DNA from 2 places in the Paenibacillus enshidis genome. Region 2 is predicted to be linked to the other one. Evidence: riboswitches for the same ligand, from Rfam matches in the RefSeq annotation. Region 2 holds a riboswitch; the other holds the start of a gene.
What was found. Region 2 has a riboswitch for glycine ahead of gcvT (glycine cleavage system aminomethyltransferase GcvT). Riboswitches for the same ligand answer to the same signal wherever they lie in the genome.
Positions count from the first base shown of each region.

Region 1: linked by a shared signal. The riboswitch ahead of sdaAB (L-serine ammonia-lyase, iron-sulfur-dependent subunit beta) and the one ahead of gcvT (glycine cleavage system aminomethyltransferase GcvT) in region 2 are both predicted to bind glycine.

Region 1 is NZ_JBHHMI010000021.1:45,194-53,695, reverse strand. Features, by position in the region: gene ACE41H_RS19255 (Ig-like domain-containing protein) at 1-1,403, shown strand, start outside; gene sdaAA (L-serine ammonia-lyase, iron-sulfur-dependent, subunit alpha) at 1,518-2,420, opposite strand; gene sdaAB (L-serine ammonia-lyase, iron-sulfur-dependent subunit beta) at 2,447-3,133, opposite strand; glycine riboswitch at 3,222-3,304, opposite strand; glycine riboswitch at 3,308-3,421, opposite strand; gene ACE41H_RS19240 (amino acid ABC transporter permease) at 3,505-4,155, opposite strand; gene ACE41H_RS19235 (amino acid ABC transporter permease) at 4,171-4,830, opposite strand; gene ACE41H_RS19230 (ABC transporter substrate-binding protein) at 4,903-5,748, opposite strand; gene ACE41H_RS19225 (amino acid ABC transporter ATP-binding protein) at 5,778-6,506, opposite strand; gene ACE41H_RS19220 (cupin domain-containing protein) at 6,892-7,353, shown strand; gene ACE41H_RS19215 (DUF445 domain-containing protein) at 7,552-8,502, shown strand, end outside.
Region 2 is NZ_JBHHMI010000012.1:77,715-86,216, forward strand. Features, by position in the region: gene gcvPB (aminomethyl-transferring glycine dehydrogenase subunit GcvPB) at 1-318, opposite strand, end outside; gene gcvPA (aminomethyl-transferring glycine dehydrogenase subunit GcvPA) at 315-1,670, opposite strand; gene gcvT (glycine cleavage system aminomethyltransferase GcvT) at 1,711-2,811, opposite strand; glycine riboswitch at 2,904-2,997, opposite strand; glycine riboswitch at 2,998-3,117, opposite strand; gene gcvH (glycine cleavage system protein GcvH) at 3,470-3,865, shown strand; gene ACE41H_RS15035 (PTS mannitol transporter subunit IIBC) at 4,417-5,874, shown strand; gene ACE41H_RS15040 (BglG family transcription antiterminator) at 5,954-8,032, shown strand; gene ACE41H_RS15045 (PTS mannitol transporter subunit IIA) at 8,029-8,463, shown strand; gene ACE41H_RS15050 (mannitol-1-phosphate 5-dehydrogenase) at 8,460-8,502, shown strand, end outside.

The sequences.
Region 1 (8,502 bases), on a different contig from region 2:
GCCAGGCCACCTGGACATCGAGCAACGAAGCGGTTGCCTCTGTGTCCGACGGTGGACTGATTACGGCATATAGCTCCGGGACCGCCAAGATTACAGCGACATATGGCGGTAAAACGGCTACCATCACCGTCAATGTGGAGACAGCATCCCATTTGGACATCGGCAGCTCGAAAATTTCCATGTCCGAGAACGGGCAGGCGGTTCAATTGACAGCCAAGGTAACTTATACAGACGGATCGACGGAAATTGTAACCGATAGTACAACCTGGACATCCGATAATGACAGTATTGTATATGTGAACCAAGGCAAGCTGACGGCTTACAAAAAAGGAACTGCGATCATTACCGCAACCTACAACGGCAAAACAGCCACAGTTACCGTCACAGTTGGCGAACCTGCGAAGCTGGAAGTGAAATCCAAATCACTCGTTCTCGATATTGATGATACGTACCAGCAACAGCTCACGGTAACTTATAAAGATGGAACAACGGAAGATGTGACCAATGAAGCGGAATGGACCACAAGCAGCGCTAAAGCTGCGACAGTTGATTCTTCAGGCTTGATCACAGGCATGGCCGAGGGTGAAGCCACTGTAACGGCTACCTATGGAAGTCTGAAAGCGACCGTTAAAGTAGAAGTAGGGCTTGCTAGTGAGCTTGAGGCTGATAAATTTCTGATCGTCATGTCGGCTGGAGACGACCCCCAGCTGATTACGCTCACAGCAACGAATTCGAAGGGCGATACAAGAAATGTAACGAAAGACGCGGAATGGTCTTCAAGCAGTGCGGCGATTGCTTCCGTCAAGAACGGTAATGTCACCGCATATAAAAAAGGCAAAGCAAATATTACAGCAAAATATGGCGGTCAAAAGGTAACCATAACGGTTTACGTAGACACGGCCACAAAAATATCAGCATCCGAAGTTACCCTTTCACTGAAAACGGGTGAAACGGATAATATTAAAGTTACAGCCACGCTAAGCGACGGTTCGACAATCGACGTAACGGACAAAGCCGAATGGACAACAGGCAGCTACAAGGTAGCCACCGTGAAGGGCGGCACCGTAACGGCAACCGGATACGGCAAGACCAGTATTACGGCAAAATACGGTGGTAAAACGGTCAAAGTGCCAGTTACGGTGGATGCGCTGAAATACCTTGAGACCAGCGAGGTATTGTTGAACCTTACTGTCGGCCAGCAGGTGCAACTGGCCGGAACGGCTACGTATGTGGACGGCACAGAGGGGGATGTAACGAAAAAAGGAGTGTGGACCTCCTCCAGAATTCTGGTGGCTACAGCCAAAGACGGAGTGATTAAAGGCATCAGCAAAGGGAAAACCAACATCACGCTGAAGTTTGCCGGCAAGACAGCCAAGGTTGTTGTCAATGTAACAGAAAAATAATGGGTTTATGAGCAGAAAGGCCGCTCCCGGTGAAACGGGAGCGGCCTTTTTCCGTTATATTGCACGATGGCGGGCGTTGTACGTTGCTAAACGTTGCTGAATCAGAGAACGAAACTAACGCTTATCCCCTGGCTCTGCCTTGCGGCTGCCGGCCAGCGATTCTGTCATCCGCCGGCCCGTCGGGGTCTGGGCAAGGCCGCCTTTGGCGGTCTCCCGGTGCTTGACAGGCATGGCGCTGCCGACTTCCAGCATGACATCAATGACTTCATCCGATGGAATGGCGCTGCGTACGCCTGCCAGTGCCATATCAGCCGCAGCCAGAGCCGTAACCGCCCCGAGCCCGTTGCGGACGATACAGGGGATTTCGACGAGACCGGCTACAGGATCGCAGATGAGGCCCAGCGTATTTTTCAAGGCAAGGCCGACCGCATGAACCGCCTGCTCCGGGGTGCCGCCGCGCAGCTCGACCATGGCGCCTGCGGCCATGCCAATGGCGGAGCCGATCTCGGCCTGGCAGCCTCCTTCGGCGCCGGAAATAAATGAATTGTTGGCGATCACGTAACCGATGGCTCCCGCCGTGAAGAGGCCGCGAACCATGTGCTCATCCGGCCATCCGAATCGCTCCTGGGCGCTGATGAACACCCCTGGAATGACACCGCAGGAGCCGGCCGTAGGTGTAGCGACAATTCGCCCCATGGAGGCGTTCACCTCTGAGACGGAAAGGGCATAGGCCATGGCGAGGGCAGAGGCTTCCCCTGAGCAGGTTTCACCCGACCGGAGATAATCCGCCACCCGTTTGCCGTCTCCGCCCGTTAAGCCACTGCGTGATACGGTATCCTCCGTCTGGCCGCGGCGCACGGCTTCCTTCATCACCTCGTAATAGTCGGCCATCTGGCTGATCACGTCCTGGGCAGGCGTGTCCGTCTCCCGGGATTGTTCTTCGATCATTAAAGTGCTGATGGCCTTGGACTCTTGCCGGCAGATCTCGTTGATTTCGTGAAGATGACTGAAACGCATCGCTTATTTTGCTCCTTTATTGGCATTTATGGCAGCCGCCTGTTTTTGTTGCGGATATCGATCCTTCTTACTTCGTACATATGGGCTAATGACTGTAGCTGTGTGATGACCTGTTCAGGGACAGCGCTGTCCGTCTCAATTGCGGTTAAAGCCTCGCCGTCCCGCCCTTTGCGGTCCACATGCATATAAGCGATATTGACGCTGGCAGCCCCGAGCCCGGAGGTTACAGCCCCGAGCATGCCAGGCTTGTCGGAATGAAGCAGGATCAATGCCGGGAGCTCGCCCGTCAAATTGACACGGAACTCATTGAGCTGCTGCACATTTATATTTCCCCCGCCAATGGACGAACCGAGCAGCGTGCGCTTTTCGCCGCCGCGCTGCAGTTCAAACCGGACAGTATTGGGATGAGGAGCGGGGAGGCTGCTGGCAACAAACTCAAATGTCATCTCGGCCTGCTCCGCCCACTGCTCGGCATCGGGAATGCGGGCATCATCGGTATCATAATCAAGCAAACCGCTCAGCAGGGCCAGATCCGTGCCATGCCCTTTGTAAGTATCCGCAAAAGAGCCGTACAGCGTCATTTTGGCCTGCTCAGGCACTCCGCCAAGCCAGTGCCGGGCCATGCGGCCAAGACGAACGGCACCGGCGGTATGCGAGCTTGACGGGCCCGTCATGGCCGGTCCTATGATGGAGAACACATCCTTGAAGCGCATATCCATTCCTCCTGATATGGTGCAGTATTCATTTACTTACGTAATATGTAAGCACAAAAAAAGGACAGGACAAGGAATAGTCCCTTGTCTCTGTCCTTTGTACCTGAGAGTTTCCGACGGGCACTGGCCCGTCTTACCCCTTGGGTGGCTTCAAAAATGCTCTCTCCAGAGCTGCGTCGGCTGGCGGTACATGTACCTGAGAGATTAACTGCCGGCCGGGTGCCGTGCAGCTTGCTCCTTCGGTGCCCTGTATCCTCCTGTGGATCAGGTCTCTCCCGTCAGCTTCATCCGCGGCGGTATTCAGTTCAATGATTTAAATTAAGAGTAAAGGATGGCCGTCAGCGTGTCAATGCTCACTGGCCCATGGCTGCTCAGTGGGTCCGCACTTCCAGCTTCCTGGCAATCAGCGACATGCTATAGTTTACAGCAAAGTACAGGAACGCCGCAAACAGCAGGGCCGGAATAACGAATGACTGATTCTGGGCACCGGCAATTTGTGCGCTGTGCGTCAGCTCAGGCAGCGAGATGATGACTGCCAGCGAAGTATCCTTCATCAATGAAATGTACTGGCTGACCAGCGGAGGTATCATGCGCCGCAGGCCCTGCGGGAGAATGATGTGCCACAAGGTCTGGGTGTAATTCAGTCCGGACGACCTTGCAGCTTCAATCTGCCCCTTATCGACCGATTTCAGGCCGCTGCGCACCACTTCGGCAATCATGGCGCCTTCGAAAATGGACAAGCCGATGATGGCACACCATTTCAATTCAACATCAAATCCGAGCGGCTTGAGGACGAGGAACAGGAAATAAATGATGAGCAGAAGCGGCAGGTTGCGGATCAGGTCAATAAGGGTGGCAGCCGCCTGCGAGATCACGGGGATTCGAGTATAACGCAGAATCCCGAAGATAATACCCACGATTGTGCTGATGGCAATGGACCAGATGCCGACTTCCAACGTAAGGAGGAAGCCCTGCAGTATAAATTTGACGTTAGGCCCGGAAAATAATCCAGCAAAATCCATAACAGGCATCCCTCCTTAAGTTGTTTTGGCCAGCCGTTTTTCCATGTACAGCATGACAAAGCTGAGCGGAAGGGTGACGACCAGATATAATAAAGCGGTGAATGCATAAACGCTGACAGGCAAAAATGTCTCCGAATTGATCCGGTCGGACATCAGCATCAAATCCGCAGCGGCCACGACAGCGAGAATGGATGAGTTCTTGAACAGGTTAATGAACTGATTGCCGATGGCCGGCAGCGCGATCTTGATGGCCTGCGGGAGAATGATATGGATCATCGTCTGATTGTACGTCAAGCCGGACGAGCGGCCGGCTTCCATCTGGCCTTTGGGCACCGTCTGAATACCGGCACGCAAGGCTTCCGCAATATAAGCGGCGGTGTAAATACTTAATCCGATGGTACCTGATTTAAAACCGTCAAGGTTGATGCCCAGGGGACCCAGACCGTAATAAAACAGATAGACCGTAATCAGTAACGGGATATTGCGAAATATTTCCACATAAACGGCACCAAGCCAATTCAGCGGTTTGAAGGGTGCTATCCGGAAAACGGCAATCAGGGCGCCGAGCAGAAAGCTTGCCGCAAGCGCAATCAGGCTGGCCTTGATCGTGTTCAGGAAGCCTTCCATGTACAGGTTCCAATAATTGAACAGGATATTCATGTCAAAAGTTAGCATGTCGGATCACACCTCCGTTAACCGATGGCAAGAAAGAAGGAGCACGCTGCTGCGGCTCCTTCCGCCATTCTTTTATTCAGGTTTAACGCCAAGCCATTGCTCATACAGTTTGTCATATTCACCGCTTGACTTCAGGTCAGCCAGCGTATCGTTGACCGCCTGCTGCAGATCGCTGGAGCCTTTCTTCACTGCGATGCCGTAGGGTTCGTCCGTGAAGTTGCCGCCCACCAGCTCGAAGTTCGGGTCCTGCTGCTGCATTCCGAGCAGAATGGCGTTGTCTGTTGTCAGGGTGTCGCCTTTATTGGCTTTCAGCGCGTTGAATGCATCCTGGTAGTTTTCAAATTCAAGCACTTCGGCTTCCGGAGCCTTTTCCCTGATATTTTTTACGGAGGTGGAGCCTTTAACGGCGAGCACGGTTGTGCCTTTGGTCAAAGAATCTACGCCAGTAATCGGGCTTCCCTTCGGAACGAGCAGGGACTGGCCTGCTTCAAAATATACGTTGCTGAAGTCAACCTGCTGCTTGCGTTCTTCCGTAATCGTCATCGTTGCGACGATCATGTCGATTTCGCCGTTTTGCAGGAGGGGAATGCGGGTCTTGGAGGTTACTTCTTTCAATTCAATCTTGGATTCGTCACCCAAAATGTGCTTTGCGATCGCTTTTGCGATATCCACGTCGAAGCCTTCGATTTCACCGGTGCCGGTGTTTTTCAGACCGAATAGCTTGGTGTCGCTCTTTACGCCGACAACGAGCTTGCCGCGTTCCTTGATGGCATCCAGCGCGCTTTGCGCTTTGCCGCCGGATTCACCGGAAGAGCCGGTGTTTGTGCCGGATGAAGCATTGTTGCCGCATGCGGCAAGAACGAGAGCGAAAGAGAGGACGAGCAGCAAAAGCGCATTCCATTTCAAACCTTTTTTCATAAGATTGAACCCCTTTCAAATCTTTATATTTAGTGGTTGATCAAACGGCTAAGGAACGTGCGTGCACGTTCTTCACGCGGCTCGGCAAAAAACTCGGCCGGCGTGCTGTCTTCCAGAATCTGACCCTGGTCCATAAAAATGACCCTGTCGGCAACCTCGCGGGCAAAGCCCATCTCATGGGTGACAATCACCATCGTCATACCATCATGGGCAAGAGAACGCATCACATCAAGCACTTCACCAATCGTCTCGGGGTCGAGTGCCGACGTCGGCTCATCAAACAGCATGACCTGGGGCTTCATGGCTAGCCCTCGTGCGATGGCGACACGCTGCTGCTGTCCTCCGGATAGCTGTGAAGGATAGCTCTGTGCCTTGTCTTCAATGCCGACCCGCTTAAGATAAGTCATGGCTGTCGCGGCGGCTTCCGATTTGGTCACACCGAGAACCTTCGTCGGAGCAAGCACGATGTTGTCAATGACCCGCTTATGAGGATAAAGGTTAAAGTGCTGGAAAACCATACCGATGTTGCGGCGGAACTTGTTGATGTCCACTTTCTTGTCATGAAGCTCCACACCGTTGACGATCAGCTCCCCGCTGGAAATCGCCTCCAGACGGTTCATACAGCGAAGCAGCGTACTCTTGCCGGAGCCGGAAGGGCCGATAATCACAACGACCTGGCCTTCTTCAATCGTCAGGTTGATGTCTTTCAGAACTTGAAAGCTGCCGTAATGTTTGTTGACGTTCCGAAACTGAATCAGAACGAGCCCCCCTTTGTCTGTGCTTAAGCTCTAGGTTCAGTAGCCAGTAGCCAGTAGCTAGTGTCTATGCCTCCATTTTAACATTGTAATTGTAAAATTAACACATTTTTGTTATGTAAGCTAATAGAACACGATAAAGATAGATAATTAATGATACAATGAGATTATGGGAATTTCAAGATTTTTTGTGAAGAAAGATAACACAGGATTAAGATATGATTAAGATATGGAAGCATAAGCATATAGATGTGGAGGCATAAGCATATCGTAAAGGGAATATAGTATTTCACGACTGCCACGTGACAAATGTATGTAAGTGTCTTACAGTAGAGGGAGCGTCTTTGTTTGAATAAGGCTATATTTTTAATAAAGGAAGGTAATGATGATGAGCAAACCTGTTTCCCCGCTGGTGGCGGCATTACATATGGAACCGCATCCCGAAGGCGGATGGTACAAGGAGATGTGGAAGGCCAATTTTCAAATTCCCAAACCGGTGCTGCCGGACGTGTATTCCGGCCCCCGCTTTGCTGCGTCTTCGACGTATTTCCTGCTTCATCCCGGTGAATTCTCCGAGTGGCATGTGGTGCACTCTGATGAGCTCTGGCTGTACCACAGCGGGAGTCCGATCGAGCTGAAGCTGGGAGGCAGCGGCGTAGAGCCTGGCGAAGAAACCGTCATTATTGTAGGTGCTGATGTGGAGAAGGGAGAATCTCCGCAGGCGCTTGTTCCGGGTGGTGTGTGGCAGACGGCCCGTCCACTCGGCGATGAGCCGGTGCTTGTTACTTGTGTGGTGGCGCCGGGCTTCCACTTTGATGATTTCAAGCTATATTCCCGTCCGCAGGAATGAGCATGTGATCCGTAGTTGGAAAAAGGGGCTGACGCACGGTCTGGTGACCGGCGGCAGGTCCTTTTTTGTCATTGGCAGATTTTATTTTTGTAGAATGGTGACGGTTTATGAAGGCTGCTGTTTGGGATTTTTGCCGTACGGTGATAATATGGTGCCAAAGGGTAATTCAGTTACAGGGCATTGTTTGGAGGATAAATCATGGCAAAACCGAAACAGAAAAGACAGACCAAGAAAGCGGCCACCTGGTCGTTAGTCATAATGGGGGCAGGATTTGCGGCATCCCTTCCGTTTCAGCAGTACGGCGCTGTCCGCCTGTTGGCAGGCGCATTTGAGGCCGGAATGGTTGGCGGACTGGCGGACTGGTTCGCCGTTACGGCACTGTTCCGCCATCCGCTGGGCATTCCGATCCCGCATACGGCACTTCTCCCCAAAAACCGGGGCAAGCTGACAGATGCGCTGGTGGGCACGGTGGAGAATAATTTGCTGAACAAAGAAAGCATCGCGGCCAAAATCAAGGATATCCGGCTCGCGGAAATGCTGCTCGGCGGGGCGGAGCAGGCGCTTGCATCCCCTAAGGCGGTCGAAGCCATCGATACGCTAGCGAAACGGCTGGTGAGCCGGCTGCCGCTGGACAGTATCGCTCCTGTCATTACGGAGGAGATCCGCAGGCAGATGACTTCCCTGGATGCGGGGCAACTGCTTGAATCGCTGGCAAACAAGACATTGGAACACGCCTATGACCAAAAGGCGCTGGATTATGCGCTTGAGCAGGCGGAATCTTGGCTGGTGAAGCCGGAGTCCGTCATGACGCTGGGAACGATGGGCATGCAGGCCATTTCAGGCTTGCAGTTGAACGGACTAATGCAGTTCGCGGTTAATGCGTTTCTTGGTTACCTCAATGAGGAGCGTATGGGGGAAATGATCCGGCAGTTTTTGCTGGCAAGAATAGATGAGCTGCAGATGGAGCATCATCCGCGTCGCTCTGCTTTGCTGACAGGCTTGCAGGGACAGATTGAGAAGCTGGCGTCGGACAGCGCGGTTCATACCAGATTAAATGATTGGAAAAATGAACAGGCCGCCTCCTGGAAGGGCGAAGAAATGGTGCTGGGCAAGCTGGAGGAGCTGCGCAGCCGCCTGCTGGCTTATATG
Region 2 (8,502 bases):
GTAAGGATGGATTTTCGCCAGTCCGGAATAACGGGCAACATCTTCGTTTACCTTCGGGTTGTATTTCATCGTACAGGAGCCAAGCGGATAAAAACCGTTATCCACCCCGAAGTTGCGGCGGGACAGCTCGGTATAATGACGGATGACGTCAACCTCATAGACTTCCGGCAGCGCCGCAGGTTCGCTGCGCAGCAGCTCGGAAGGAATGAGCTCGTCAGCAGGACGGCGCGGTACGTCGCATGCGGGCAGTGAATACGCAACCCGGCCCGGACGGCTCAGTTCAAAAATCAGCGGCATATCTTGTTCGGATTGAGTCATAGCAATTCCTCCAGCACCGATGCGAATTGGTCAATCTCTTCTTTGGTTCTTTGCTCCGTTACGGCGATCAGCATGTGGTTTTTGTATTCTTCGTAATCTCTGCCCAGATCGTAGCCGCCGATAAAACCGGCATCCAGCAGACGTGATTGCAAGGTCTGCATATCTGTATCCCCCGGCAGGATGAGCACGAACTCATTAAATGTCGGGGAAGTAAACGCCGTCTTTATTCCAGGCAGGGATGTGAGACGTTCAAGGGCGTACCGGCTTTTATGCAGATTCAACTCAGCCACCTCGACCATGCCGCTTCTGCCCATGACGGACATATAGACGGACGCGGAGAGTGCAAGCAGCGCCTGGTTGGAGCAAATATTTGACGTCGCTTTTTCGCGGCGGATATGCTGCTCGCGTGCCTGCAGGGTAAGGACAAAGCCGCGTTTGCCGTTGCGGTCCTTCGTTTGGCCGACGATTCTTCCCGGAATGCGGCGCATATGTTCCTGGGATACGGCGAAATAACCGCAGGTTGGTCCGCCGAGCGAAGAGGAGATGCCAAGCGGCTGCGCGTCACCGACGACGATATCGGCCCCCAGCTTGCCCGGCGCTTCAAGCAGCCCGAGCGAGAGCGGATTGGAACTGACCACTAGCAGACCCTTCTGTGCATGAATTAAATCGGCCATTGGCCTAATATTTTCAATAGAACCGAAGAAATTGGGGTTCTGCACGAGCACGGCGGCGGTGTCCTCTGTTACCGCTGCCGTGAGCGCTTCAAGATCGGTCACGCCGTTTTTGCAGCCCACTTCCACAATTTCCAGGTTAAGGCCATGTGCGTAAGTATTCAGCACTTGACGCGCCTCCGGATGAACGGAGCGGGATACGACGATTCGTTTGCGGCGCGTGGCGGCTGCCGCCAGATTGCCTGCTTCGGCCAGCGCGGTTGCGCCGTCATACATACTGGCATTGGCTACTGCCATGCCGGTAAGCTCACATATATAAGATTGAAATTCAAAAATGGCCTGCAGCTCGCCCTGGCTGACTTCCGGCTGATAAGGGGTGTAGGCGGTGTAAAATTCCGAGCGGGAAATGACATGATTGATCACGGACGGAATATGGTGATCATAGATGCCTGCGCCCAAAAAGCTGGCGTGGGTCTCGCTGCTGGCATTTCTGCCGGCCAGTGCCGACATATGACGGGTCAGAGCCCGCTCATCCAGCCTGGAAGAAACGGGAAGCTCACCTTGGAAACGAATTTTTTCGGGAATATCCTTGAACAGGTCCTCCATGCTGTCGGCGCCGACGGTACGAAGCATCTCGGCGCGATCCTGCTCGGTCATCGGTAAGTATCTGTGCTGATTCATGACTGCGCTCCTCTCAATATCCGGTCTGTTCCGATTATCTCTATTTTGTGCGTTTGTAGAATGGTGCCTTGACTACCTCAGCTTTGAGGCGTTTGCCCCGGATTTCCACCTCAACCTGTGTGCCAAGCTGGGCAAAACGGCTGTCAATCAGCGCAAGCCCCAGATTCCGCTTCAGAGTAGGGGACTGTGTGCCTGTCGTCACTTCGCCAATCTGCTCTGATTCTAAGAATACCGGGTAATGTGAACGTGGAATGCCGCGGTCCAGCATTTCCAGACCGACGAGCTTGCGAGGAGTCCCTTGCTCCTTTTGCGCAAGCAGCGCTTCCTGTCCGATAAACGGCCCTTTATCCAGCTTGACGAAAAAGCTGAGTCCCGCCTCCAGCGGGGAAATCGTCGCAGACAGCTCCTGACCGTACAGCGGCAGTTTTGCTTCAAAGCGCAGCGTATCCCGTGCACCCAGCCCGGTGGGCACCAGCGCGTGAGCTTCTCCCGCTTTCATCAGCCCCTGCCAAATCAGCGGGGCATCCTCAGCACGGCAGTAGATCTCGAAGCCGTCTTCACCTGTATATCCTGTGCGGGATACAAGCGCGGATGCGCCGAATAAGCCGGCGTGTTCAATAAAGCGGAAGGAGCCGAGCGAAGCGACATTGCTATCTACGGCTACGGAAAGGATCTCTGCTGCTGCAGGACCTTGAAGGGCGAGCAGCGCAGTTTGATCCGATATATTCTCCATTTGCGCATCATCCGGTTTATGCTGCTGAAGCCACTCCCAATCCTTTGCGATATTAGAGGCATTCACGACGAGCATATAGGAATCAACACTGCGTTTGTAAACAAGCAGGTCGTCCACGACTCCTCCATCCGGATAACACATCAGCGTATACTGGGCCTGCCCGTCTTCAAGTTTGGAAACATCGTTGGTCGTTACGCGCTGCAAAAAGCTTTCGGCTCCCGTGCCTGTAACGTTGAATTCTCCCATATGGGAGACATCGAACAGTCCGGCACGTTCCCGTACGGCCTCGTGCTCCTTTTGGATGCCGCTGAACTGGACAGGCAGCTCCCAGCCGCCAAAATCAATGCAGCGCACGCCGGAATATCCGGCATACAGCGGGTACAGCGGTGTTCTTTTCAATGCAGTCAATACAATTCACCTCGCAAAAGAGTTGGCATAGCTTATGAAAAAGCAAAAAAAGGACAGGCCAAAGAACGGTGCATGGCTGCCCAGCCCTGCCATTCTTCAGCTCTGTCCTTGATACCTGAGAGTTGCCCTGCATGATTACAGGTTTCCCCTTGGGTGACCCGCTGCCGCGGATTCTCTCCAGAGTCGCGTCCGGTAAAGGTCCTTTTGCCTGAGAGATTCACCGCTCGTCGGCTTACTCCTTCGGCGTTACCTGCTGATTCCGCGGGTGCAAAGCAAGCACGGGTCTGGCTCACCCTCCATGCTGCCGCCCCGCTCGGGCCTGTTCAGATGCCGCCTTGGCGCATCATTTTTCCCGGAATGTCGGTAATCTCTCCCTATACGTTCATCCGCTATTCAATCTATAACCATTAATACGCGATCACCGGACATATGTCAATAAATTTGTCATATTTTTAGGACTGATTACAAAATGTAAGCCATTACCCTTCCTAAAGTGCTTCTATCCGGAAAAAAATACGCGGTTTTCTGTAAGCTATATTGACATTTAAATCTTGCTTGGCTTAATCTTACGTTGAAAACGAGAAGTTGCAAAGAACAGTTTAAGGGAACAATGAAATGTTTTATGGTGTGAAATTCCAGTGGAAATGGAGCGGTATACATGAGCGAAGTTAAAGAAAACTATTTGTACAGCGAAGAGCATGAGTGGGTAAAAATTACGGATGAAGGTACCCTGCTTGTCGGCATATCCGATTTCGCGCAGCATCAGCTTGGCGACATTGTCTTTGTCGAGCTGCCAGGGGAGGGAACATCTCTGGAAGCCGGTGCAAGCGTAGGCACGATCGAGTCGGTAAAAACCGTATCTGACCTGTATGCGCCGTTAAGCGGCACCGTAATTAAAGTGAACGAGTCGCTGCAGGACTCGCCGGAACTGGTCAACAGCTCTCCGTACGAGGATGGCTGGATGCTTGAAATCCGGGTGAATGGCGATGTTAATGACGCGGTGAGCAAGCTGCTGAGCGCAGAGGCGTACAGTCGTCTTGTGGAAGAAGCTTAATGAAACATTCACTCAAAAATAGGGCATTTGTCCTATTTATTACTTTTTTCAAGAAAATCGCATAAAGTATATACAAGCGTATATTCGTTTTTGCAAGCATGTTTTATAAGCATGGCAGCCTGATACCTACATGAGGGATACAGCAGTCATGCTTTTTTGTCGTTTATCCGAAAAATTTGGAGCAAAGACATTATGTTCAGGGGAATTACGGTTAATACAGGGGAACTTAGTTTATATTAAGGTTAGGCTATATTCATAACCGCGCAGGAGACATGCGACTTTGGTCGTGTGAGGAATTGCGATTGGCATAAGGGTCAAATTCCCCTGAAAATCTTAAATTTAAATTCTGTCATCAACGTTGATGACGAAACTGCATTTTCATTTTATTGATGGAGATACCGTTTTCAATTAGGATGAAGGTAAGCAAAAGGATATGAGGCCTTTTACCTAAGGGTTTGACAAAATCGCAAAAAGCGACAAATTACTTCGTTTTAGTAGCAAATTTTGACGAATCCTTGTTAAGGTTTCAATACATTGAGGAGGTTTTTAACATGAGTTCAGTGGACGCTAAGTCCGGAAGCGGCGGAGGCTTGCGCGTTGGAGTGCAAAAATTCGGACGCTTCCTGAGCGGCATGGTTATGCCAAACATGGGCGCATTTATCGCCTGGGGGTTAATCACGGCCCTCTTTATTCCAACAGGCTGGTTCCCGAATGAAACATTTGGAGCGTTGGTCGGTCCAATGATTACGTACCTGCTGCCGCTGCTTATTGGTTACACGGGTGGTACTATGGTACATGGTCAGCGTGGTGGCGTGGTCGGCGCGATCATGACCATCGGTGTCATTGTCGGTGCAGACATTCCGATGTTCCTCGGCGCAATGGCTGCAGGCCCCTTTGGTGCCTGGGTAATCAAACAGTTTGACAAAGCGGTTGAAGGTAAAATAAAGTCCGGTTTTGAGATGCTGGTCAACAACTTCTCCGCTGGTATTATCGGTGGGGCGCTTGCACTGCTTGCGCATACAATTATAGGTCCAGTTATTCAAGCGATCAGCAGTGTGTTATCTGCTGGTGTACAGTTTTTGATGGATGCAGGACTTCTGCCGCTCGTTAACCTGCTCATTGAGCCGGGTAAAGTATTGTTCCTGAACAATGCTATTAATCACGGCATTTTGACGCCACTTGCAACCGAGCAGGCCTCACAGATGGGCAAATCGATTTTGTTCATGCTGGAGTCCAATCCTGGTCCAGGTCTTGGCATTCTGCTTGCTTATTGCTTCCTGGGTCGCGGAACGGCTAAAGCTTCCGCTCCAGGTGCAGCGATCATCCACTTTTTTGGCGGTATTCATGAGATCTACTTCCCGTACATTCTGATGAGACCGATTTTGATCCTGGCCGCAATGGCAGGCGGTGTTGCAGGTACGTTTACATTTATGATTACAGGCGCCGGTCTGGTAGCAGCTCCTTCGCCAGGAAGTATTTTCGCTTACTTCCTTATGACGCCAAAAGGCGGTTATCTGCCGATGCTGGCAGGTGTCGTTGTAGCAGCTGTTGTATCCTTCGTCATTGCTGCGATTCTGCTGAAAACAGGCAAGCAAACAGATGATAACCTGGAAGATGCGTCTGAACGCATGAAAGATATGAAGAACCAAGGCAAAACAGGTAATGCAGCCGTGGCTGCCGATAACCGTGAAGCGGATCGTGCGGCAGCAATAGCTTCCAGCAATGTGAAAACAAATGTCAACAAAATCGTATTCTCCTGTGATGCGGGTATGGGATCAAGCGCAATGGGCGCATCCATCCTCCGCAAGAAAATGAAGGAGGCCGGCGTGGATGTGGTCGTAACGAACACGGCAATCAGCGAAATTCCGCAGGACGCCGACATCGTTATTACACAGAAAACGCTGACTGACCGTGCCAAAACGGTTGCGCCGAAGGCGGAGCATATTTCCATCGACAACTTCCTGAAGAGCCCTGAATATGAGGAATTGGTTGAACGTCTGAAAAAATAAATCTTAATTGCCTTTTGGCAAAGCTTTTTCAGGTCAATGGCACAGGCAGTTCAAGGGCGAATCGGGAGGGACGGGTATCATGAATATTACCAAACGACAAAGCGAAATTCTTGAATTCCTGCTGCAGCAGACGAAAGAGGTGACTGCGGGCGACATTGCCGCCCGCATCAATGTCAGCACGAGAACCGTTCTGCGCGAGCTGAGCGCGGTGGAGAAATGGCTGGAGCCCAATGGGGTCAAGCTGGAGAAAAAATCCGGGATCGGAATCCATTTGGATGCCGATCCCTCTCGGCTTTTCCAGCTTCGCCAGCAGCTTTTCCGTTCGGAATCGGTAGAGTATTCAGCAGAAGAAAGAAAAATTTACAGCTTATGTATACTGCTGGATGACAGAGAGCCGATCAAGCTGCTGTCGCTGGCGGCTGATTTAAAGGTAACGGTCGCGACTGTCAGCCATGATCTTGACGAGCTGCAGTCCTGGATCGAGAAGCACGGGCTTACCCTTGTGCGAAGGCGCGGTTACGGTGTGCGGATCACAGGCAGGGAATCCGACATCAGGCGGGCTATTTCCGAGTTGGGGCTGGAGCATCTGGATGAATCCGATTTGTTCGGAAGGGATTTGTCCAGACATTCATCCCATGCCATGGATAAACTGATGGAACTGATCGGCAGGGATGTGATGCTGACGGTGGAGAACGCCTTGTGGCAGCCGAATGAAAAATGGCTGGAAAACATGGTGGAGAGCAAATACATGGAGCTGCTGATTCAGCTTTCCGTAGCCATCGCCCGCATCCGGCGGGGGTTTGTGGCCAAGCAGCCGGAATCGGAGCTGATCCTGGGGACCCATGAAGAGGAGGATAAGGTCCGTGCCGCGATGGTGGAGCGCATTTGCGCCGAACTGTCGGTTGCGCTGTCCCTTCACTTTACGGAGCAGGAGAAAAAATATTTCAGACATCTGTTCCGCTCCGCCGAGGACCGCTCGACAAGGCTGCTGCCGCTGGATGATCTGGTGCTGTTGGAAATTGTGAATGAGCTGATCCGCCGGGTGGAGGAAAACGCAGGTGTGCATTTTGGAGAGGATCGCCTCCTGCGTGAAGGTCTGATTGCCCATGTCGAGCCAGTCATGAAACGGCTGAAAGAAGGAAATGATATCCGCAATCCGTTGTTGCAGCAGATCCGCAAGGATTATGCCGAACTGTTCGAAGCGGTCAAGGAGGCCGTATCGGGTATGATTGAGCTGAATGTGCCTGATGAAGAAGTGGGTTTTCTGGTCATGCACTTCGGCGCTTCCATTGAGCGGCTGCGCCAGCTGCAGCGGGAGGTGCGTGCCATTGTGGTATGCACCAGCGGAATCGGATCTTCCAGACTGCTGGCCACCCGGCTGGCGAAGGAGCTTCCGCAAATCAGGATTGTGGACCGGGCCTCGTGGTTCGAGGCGGCCCGTATTCCCAAGGAGGATTACGACCTGGTCATTTCGACCGTCGATCTGCCGCTTGAGAGGGACCGTTATCTGAAAATCAGTCCACTGCTGACGCAGGAGGAGAGTGACCGCCTGCGTCATTTTATCCAGAACATAACACTCAAGAAAGTCAGCGGCAGGCAAAGGCAGACCGTGGAGCCGAACCAGGGATTGGGGTGGCTGGTCGGGTTGAAGGACAGTCTGCAGGAGATTGTGCGGATCGTGCAGAATTTTCATGTTTATCCGCTGGATAACCATGGAATGGATATGAATGAAGTTTTGTATGCCATGTGCATTTCCGAGGTCGGACGGGGAACCGTGAATGATCCGGAAGCGGTGGCTGAGCTTCTGGCCGAAAGAGAGCAGCAAGGCAGCCAGGTGATTCCAGATACACCGCTTGCCTTGTTCCATACACGCAGCAGACACATCCGCACGCCTTCGCTATCGCTCTACAGGCTGAACGAGCCGCTGCAGTTGGAAGGAGCACAAGAAGCAGTAAAGCAGGTGCTGTTAATGCTGGGTCCGCGCGAGCTGTCCAAGGAAAGCCTGGAGGTGCTCAGTGAAATCAGCGCATTGCTGCTTCAGGGAGAGATGATTACGCTGCTGGAGAACGGAAGCCGGGATGAGATCACCAGCTATATGGCGGATGAACTGGCCGATTTTTTTCGCAGTAAATTAGAGACAGGGAGGACCATACAATGAGCATCATGTCCACAGACAAAGTAAAATTGAACGCAACAGCGAATGACAAATACGAGGCGATCCGCATGGCGGGCCAGATCCTGCTGGATGCCGGTCACATTACGGAAGCATACATCGACAAAATGATCGAGCGTGAGGAAATCGTGTCCACCTATGTAGGCAACGGACTGGCGATTCCGCACGGAACGAAAGAATCCAAGGAATTCATCAACTCTACAGGCATCTCCATTATCCAGTTCCCGCAGGGTGTGGATTTTAATGGGGAGAACGCATATATGGTGATCGGCATCGCGGCACAGGGAGGAGAACACATGGAGATTCTGACCGGAATCGCTGTGGTATGCTCCGAGGAAGAGAATATGGACAAACTGCGTAATGCCAGCAGCGCACAGGAAATTATCGACCTGTTTGAAAGCGAGATGGAACTATGAGAGCGGTCCATTTCGGAGCAGGCAACATCGGACGCGGAT